Regions from separate parts of the Brevibacillus sp. M2.1A genome, predicted to be linked through region 2. Evidence: a T-box and tRNA genes for the amino acid it is inferred to sense, from the RefSeq annotation. Region 2 holds a T-box; the other holds one or more tRNA genes.
What was found. A T-box is a leader RNA that pairs with one kind of tRNA and senses whether it is charged. The one in region 2 lies ahead of serS (serine--tRNA ligase), so its partner is inferred to be a tRNA-Ser.
Positions count from the first base shown of each region.

Region 1: it has a tRNA-Ser gene. The T-box ahead of serS (serine--tRNA ligase) is inferred to sense a tRNA for this amino acid. The anticodon was not compared.

Region 1 covers NZ_JABSUY020000001.1:4,603,876-4,607,148, forward strand. The annotation lists gene HP567_RS22130 (EamA family transporter) at 1-552, shown strand, start outside; gene HP567_RS22135 (DinB family protein) at 698-1,162, shown strand; gene HP567_RS22140 (glyoxalase superfamily protein) at 1,159-1,527, shown strand; tRNA gene HP567_RS22145 (tRNA-His) at 1,612-1,687, opposite strand; tRNA gene HP567_RS22150 (tRNA-Leu) at 1,705-1,791, opposite strand; tRNA gene HP567_RS22155 (tRNA-Val) at 1,800-1,875, opposite strand; tRNA gene HP567_RS22160 (tRNA-Glu) at 1,914-1,987, opposite strand; tRNA gene HP567_RS22165 (tRNA-Ser) at 1,996-2,088, opposite strand; gene thiM (hydroxyethylthiazole kinase) at 2,925-3,273, opposite strand, start outside.
Region 2 covers NZ_JABSUY020000001.1:603,027-606,299, reverse strand. The annotation lists gene aceB (malate synthase A) at 1-241, opposite strand, end outside; gene HP567_RS02805 (hypothetical protein) at 302-469, opposite strand; gene serS (serine--tRNA ligase) at 661-1,941, opposite strand; T-box leader at 1,997-2,222, opposite strand; gene pdxT (pyridoxal 5'-phosphate synthase glutaminase subunit PdxT) at 2,349-2,924, opposite strand; gene pdxS (pyridoxal 5'-phosphate synthase lyase subunit PdxS) at 2,935-3,273, opposite strand, start outside.

The DNA of each region.
Region 1 (3,273 bases), 4.0 Mb from region 2:
GCTGAAAAATGGGTGTCTCTGGTTATGCTTGGAGCAGGGACTGTTCTTGCAAGCGGACTAGGCGAAAGCGGTATTCAGAGCGTAGACATGGTTGGTTTGATCTTCGGTCTGATGTCTGGCGCGACCTTTGCCCTGGTTATTTTCTTCAGCGGGCGAATTCTCCCTGGAATGGATCCATACTTGCGAAGCGCGATTTCGATTAGTATGGCAGCCCTGATGCTCTCGATCGTTTATCCGCCGACTTTCTTGGTAAATGGTCAGCTTCTGCAAGGTTTACTGCCGCTCGGTCTTTTGGTTGCGATCTTCGGTTCGGTCATCCCGATCTTCTGTTTGGCTGTCGGTGTGCCGCGGATCGGCAATGGACTGGCTACCATTTTAAGTGCAGTCGAGCTGCCCACAGTCGTGCTCTTGTCGAGCTTCGTGCTTCAAGAGACTGTCTCTCTCCCTCAATGGGGTGGCGTATTCATGATCCTGGCTGCCATTTGTGTACCGCAAGTAAAGTGGCGGAAACTATTCTCCCCTTCTCACACCCTCGAGCAGGAAAGAATGTAGCGCCGTTTTCTATAAACCGCATACAAAAAGCGTGCAGACGAGCTGTTCTGCACGCTTTTTTTGGTACACCCCCTTCATATAGAAGGAAGGTAGATTCTCTGCCTCGAATTTATTTGCGAAGACTGCCACTCAAAGGGGGAAAGGTATGGAAAAGCGGCATTCGGTGTTATTCCAGCAACTAGAGGATTATCGACAGGAGACGTTAAAAGCAATCGATGGTTTGACAAATGAAGATGCGAACATCATTCCTGATGGTTTCTCCAACAATATCTTGTGGAATCTGGGGCACATTTATCTCGATCAGTATTTATGGATCGCGCACCTTACAAAAGAAACGATCCCGCTCCCCCCTGGCTTCAAGGAATGGTTTAACTTCGGGACCAAGCCTGCTGACTGGAAAACACCGCCGCCGAATCTCGAAACGCTCGTTTCCTTATTACAAGAACAACCTCAGAAGATACAGGCTGCTTACAAGGATCGATTAGACGAAGAGTTTCCCGCAACAGAATCCGGCATGCATACGATTGCGCAAGTGCTAGTACGAACGATTTTTCACGAAGGGATGCACCTCGCCTCCCTCAATACAATCCGGAGGTTTCTAGGCAAATGACTCAGACTATAACGCCAATTTTTCGCATGTTTGACGTTGAGAAGGCAAGAGAGTTTTATGTGGATTTTCTAGGATTTCAGATTGATTGGGAGCATCGTTACGAGGATCATTTTCCTTTATACATGCAAATTTCCTCTCCATCGTGCACGATTCATCTATCCGAGCATCACGGAGATGCTTGTCCTGGCTCAGCGATTCGCGTACAGGTGGAAAACATTGAGCTTTTCCATCAGTCCCTGTTGCGTCAAGGATACAAGTACGCTTGTCCTGATTTAGAGGAGACGCCGTGGGAAACGCGTGAAGTGAGCGTGACCGATCCTTTTGGCAATCGCCTTCACTTTTATCAGCCTGTCGATCACTCGTAAACAAATACAAAGAAAGCCCAGCGACAGTTCCTTTACAGGAGCCACCGCTGGGCTATTTCATTTTACATTTTGAACATAAATAGATGGGGCGATCGATGGGACTTGAACCCACGAGTGCCGGAGCCACAATCCGGTGCGTTAACCCCTTCGCCACGACCGCCATATATAGGGTTTGCTTGGTGCGGTCGAGAGGACTTGAACCTCCACGGTGTTGCCACCACTAGAACCTGAATCTAGCGCGTCTGCCAATTCCGCCACGACCGCATATAAAATGGTGGAGGCTGACGGGATCGAACCGCCGACCCTCTGCTTGTAAGGCAGATGCTCTCCCAGCTGAGCTAAGCCTCCACAATCCCCCGCTATTTCATTGGGGGCGTTTTGCTAGGTGACCCGTAGGGGATTCGAACCCCTGTATGACAGCGTGAAAGGCTGCTGTGTTAAACCGCTTCACCAACGGGCCAAGTATCATGGCGGATGGAGTGGGATTTGAACCCACGAGACGGTTCGACACCGCCTACACGATTTCCAATCGTGCTCCTTCGGCCGCTCGGACATCCATCCATCGAGCCTGCAAGCGTTCGCTTCGGCAAGAATTAATCTATCATATTCACAACATGATTTCAAGTGATATTTTGAAAGTTTACGAAAAAAGGGAGATTGCCTAAAGCAACTTCACTTCCGGTTCAATATGATACAAGTAGTATTCCTTTACAAGACGGAGTGATGTCAGTTGTCAAAAAGAAAGCGCCGTTCAGTAGGCTTCCCCTGTTTGTACGGAAACTGGTGCGGGCCTGGATGCTCCGGGCCGGCTGCGCCGATTGATGATGTCGACAGATGCTGCAAGAGGCATGATTATTGCTATCAAAAGCACGGCTATTTTTCTTGTCACTGTGATCAGGAGCTCGTACGGTGCCTTCGAAATAAAGTAAATACCTCAACGGAAAAAGGGAGAATGGCCGGACTCATCTCGAATTTTTTCTCTCGAACAGGGTGCTTTCCCAGCAATCCACGCTAGTTTTTTCTGAATCGTTCTCCTTGTCAGTTTTCATCCAAAAAACGGTAACAACTTGGACATGAATCAGACATAATTCCCTTGTTTTTCCTTGTATTTTTTTGGTACTCTATTGAATGTCCAAGGAGGGTACACAGCGTGGAATTGCACATACGAACAGACGCCAGTGTGGCGCTGACGTTAAAGAGAGAAATTATTTGTCATGGTATTTCCCGTTTTTATGTCCGTCCATACGATGATGATCACGTTGAATTTATATTCCTAGCACTTTCAGAGCACCAGAAGAAGCTGCTGTCTTATTCACTGCGAAATTACAGCTACTGTCTAACATATCTAGCTTAATCGTTCTACGGTCATTTTCCTCCCCTTTTTTAAAGGGGAATTTTTATTCCCTTTTTTCGATATATCCAAAACGGCGAACATCGTCTGTGGTCAAGTTATACAAGGCATTCAAAAATTCGATTTGGAAACTTCCTGGCCCTACTACTGCTGCTTTCTCGGCTGCCAACTGAGCAGCAACACCGTAGCATACCAATGCCGCAGCTCCTCCGATCAGCTTGTCATTTGCAATGGCTGCAAACGCTCCCATAACAGACGTTAACAAACAGCCTGTTCCGGTCACCTTCGTTAAGATGGGATGACCATTATGGATCGAATAAGTCGTTTCTCCGTCCGAAATCACGTCGACCTTGCCCGTAATCGCTACGATTGTTCCTAGCTTTTTCGCTGCTGCT
Region 2 (3,273 bases):
TCCAATCTCCTTTGCGAATGTCCGCTGTTTCCTCTAAAAAATCGGGTAGTTGACCTGCATCAATCTGCAATTGGCGCTCCACGCGCTTCGCCAACAATTGTTGGCGTCTGTCGCCAAACCTTTGCTCCAGCTTCATCACGAATTGAATCGCTTCTGGTGTCAGGATATCTTGATAACCAGGGTGCATCTCACCGGAAATCTGCACCTCCAGCGGATATGGATTCGTTGGTACAGTAGTCAAAACAGCTCCTCCTCCCTCACTTGAAAGTTATTATGGTACAGATCGATAAAATGTTTTTTATTATATAACAGCGATAGCAAAAAAAATGTCCTTACTCCTGATACCCGCTGCCACTGCAATGGCTGCAGCATACATGACCGTCTCCCAAGCAATTGTGGCAAGCCGCTCCGTTGGCATCACGACCAACGCCTCCACATCTTGGGCAATTTTGTTCTCCGTTACCTTCACACCGATAGCAGTCCATTCTCCATTCCTCCATTTCTGTATTAAAACAATTTTCTTAAAATTTGTTTTTATTATATAACAGAGATTAGTACAGTGCAACACGTTTTTTTAAAAATATATCTGTATTAGTACACAATATAAAACAGCCCTTGACCCGTTATGGATCAAGAGCTGTTTTCCAAATCTCTCGCTTATTACTTCGGTGCGATCTTATCTACTCCGCCCATGTACGGACGAAGAGCTTCTGGAATTACGATTGTTCCGTCTGCCTCTTGGTAGTTTTCCAAGATTGCTGCTACTGTACGTCCAATCGCCAAACCGGAACCATTCAATGTATGCACAAATTCTGGCTTTGATTTCGTATCGCGACGGAAACGGATATTGGCACGGCGTGCTTGGAAGTCTTCAAAGTTCGAGCAAGACGAGATTTCACGGTATGTGCCGCCGCTTGGAATCCAAACTTCCAGGTCGAATTTCTTCGCAGCCGTAAAACCAAGATCGCCTGTGCACATGCTCAGGACACGGTATGGCAATCCAAGCAGTTGAAGCACCTTTTCAGCGTTTTTCACCAGTTTGTCGAGTTCGTCATAAGACTCTTCTGGTTTCACGAATTTCACCAGCTCAACTTTGTTGAATTGATGCTGACGAATCAACCCACGCGTATCACGGCCAGCAGAGCCCGCTTCCGAACGGAAACATGCGCTGAAAGCAGTGTAGTAGCGAGGGAGATCCGCTCCATCCATGATCTCATCACGATGCATATTGGTGACGGGCACCTCTGCTGTTGGAATCAGGAAGTAATCTGGTCCCTCGATTTTGAATGCATCCTCTTCAAACTTAGGCAATTGCCCCGTTCCCGTCATGCTCGTACGGTTGACGATATACGGTGGGATCACTTCTTCATAGCCATGCTCATTCGAGTGCAAATCCATCATGAAGTTCATCAATGCGCGCTCCAGACGTGCGCCCAAGCCTTTATAGAAAACAAAACGGCTTCCTGTTACTTTTGCCGCGGTTTCAAAATCGAGGATGCCTGCTTGGCTAGCCAGCTCCCAGTGAGGCTTAATCTCGAAGTCAAACGCACGTGGCTCTCCCCATGTCCAGGCGATCACGTTATCGTCTTCAGTCGTACCGATCGGCGTGCTTTCATGCGGAAGGTTTGGCAGGCTCAGCAAAATGAACTCCAGCTGTTCATCCAGTTGGCGCAGCTCTTCATCCAAAGCCTTGATGCGCTCATTTACTTCTTTCATTTCAGCGATCAGATGGTCTGCATTTTCCTTATTGCGTTTCATGACAGCTACTTGCTCGGATACCGTGTTACGCTTATTTTTCAGCGCTTCTGCCTCTTGGATGACTTCGCGACGCTTTTCATCTACTTCTACGAATTGATCCAACGCAGAAATATCTTCATTGCGGTGAGCCAAACGGCGTTTTACTTCTTCTAAATCCTGGCGTAATACTTTTACGTCCAACATGTGTAAATCCCTCCGAATCGTATTGAAAAAAAAAACAAAAAACACCCGTCCCCTGGTAAGGGACGAGTGTTGTATACCCGCGTTGCCACCCTCGTTGACATATGCAGCAATCCTTCATGCATATGCCCACTCTTCCGTCATAACGGGACGGTTCCGGGCAAAGTTGTTGTTCCTTTGCCACTCCGAGATGGATTCCCTCACATAACCGGATCGGTTTGCACCTACCACCGACTCTCTAGGCCTGGCTCTTGTGAAGTACTTGTTCTCATCATCGCATTCTCATTCATGAATACTATTATTGTTAACTGTACTACAGGTTCTATACGTATGTAAAGAGCAGCCCATCCTGATCTGTACAGAAAAAAGAAGATCGGCACCTTTTTACGGCCGATCTTCCGGTATGACAGCTAGCTTCTGTATTCCTTGACCATGTCGAGGAAGTATTTGTGCAGTCTTGTATCTTCGGTCAATTCTGGGTGAAAGGCTGCTGCCAAATAATGACCGCTTCGGGCGACAACAATCTTGTCTTCATGCTTGGCCAAGACTTGACCATTCTCTCCCACTTCCATAATATACGGAGCCCGGATGAACACTGCCGGGTAATCTGCCGCTACACCCGCAACAGGCATCAAGACTTCAAAGCTCTCCTTTTGGCGACCAAAAGCATTCCGCTCGACTTTGGTATCCATCAAGCCTAAATGGTAATCGTCTTGTCCTTGAATCCGTTTCGCCAGAAGAATCGCTCCTGCGCAAGTTCCGAAGATCGGCTTGTTCGCCTTACCGAATTCTTGAATAGCCTCCATGAATCCGTACTTGTGCATCAGCTTGCTAATCGTGGTGCTTTCTCCGCCGGGAATGACCAGTCCATCTAGGGCATCCAGTTCTTCTACTTTTTTGACCGGGACAGCTGTCGCACCAACCTCTTCTAGCATTCGCAGATGTTCTGATACAGCTCCTTGTAGAGCGAGTACGCCGATTATCATGCTACTCACCTTACCAGCCGCGCTCTTGCATGCGATCAGCTTCACGAATTTTGGAGATTTCGATTCCTGGCATTGCCGTTCCCAAGCCTTTAGATACGCGAGCAATCAGTTCGTAATCTGTGTAGTGAGTGGTCGCTTCCACAATCGCGCGAGCAAACTTCTCTGGATTCTCTGATTTAAAGATACCAGAGCCAACAAACACGCCATCCGAGCCGAGTTGCATCATCAGGGCAGCATCCGCTGGTGTTGCTACTCCGCCTGCTGCGAAGTTTACGACTGGCAGCTTACCTGTTTTGTGTACCTCTTCAAGCAGTTCGTATGGAGCACCCAGGTTTTTGGCTTCTGCCAT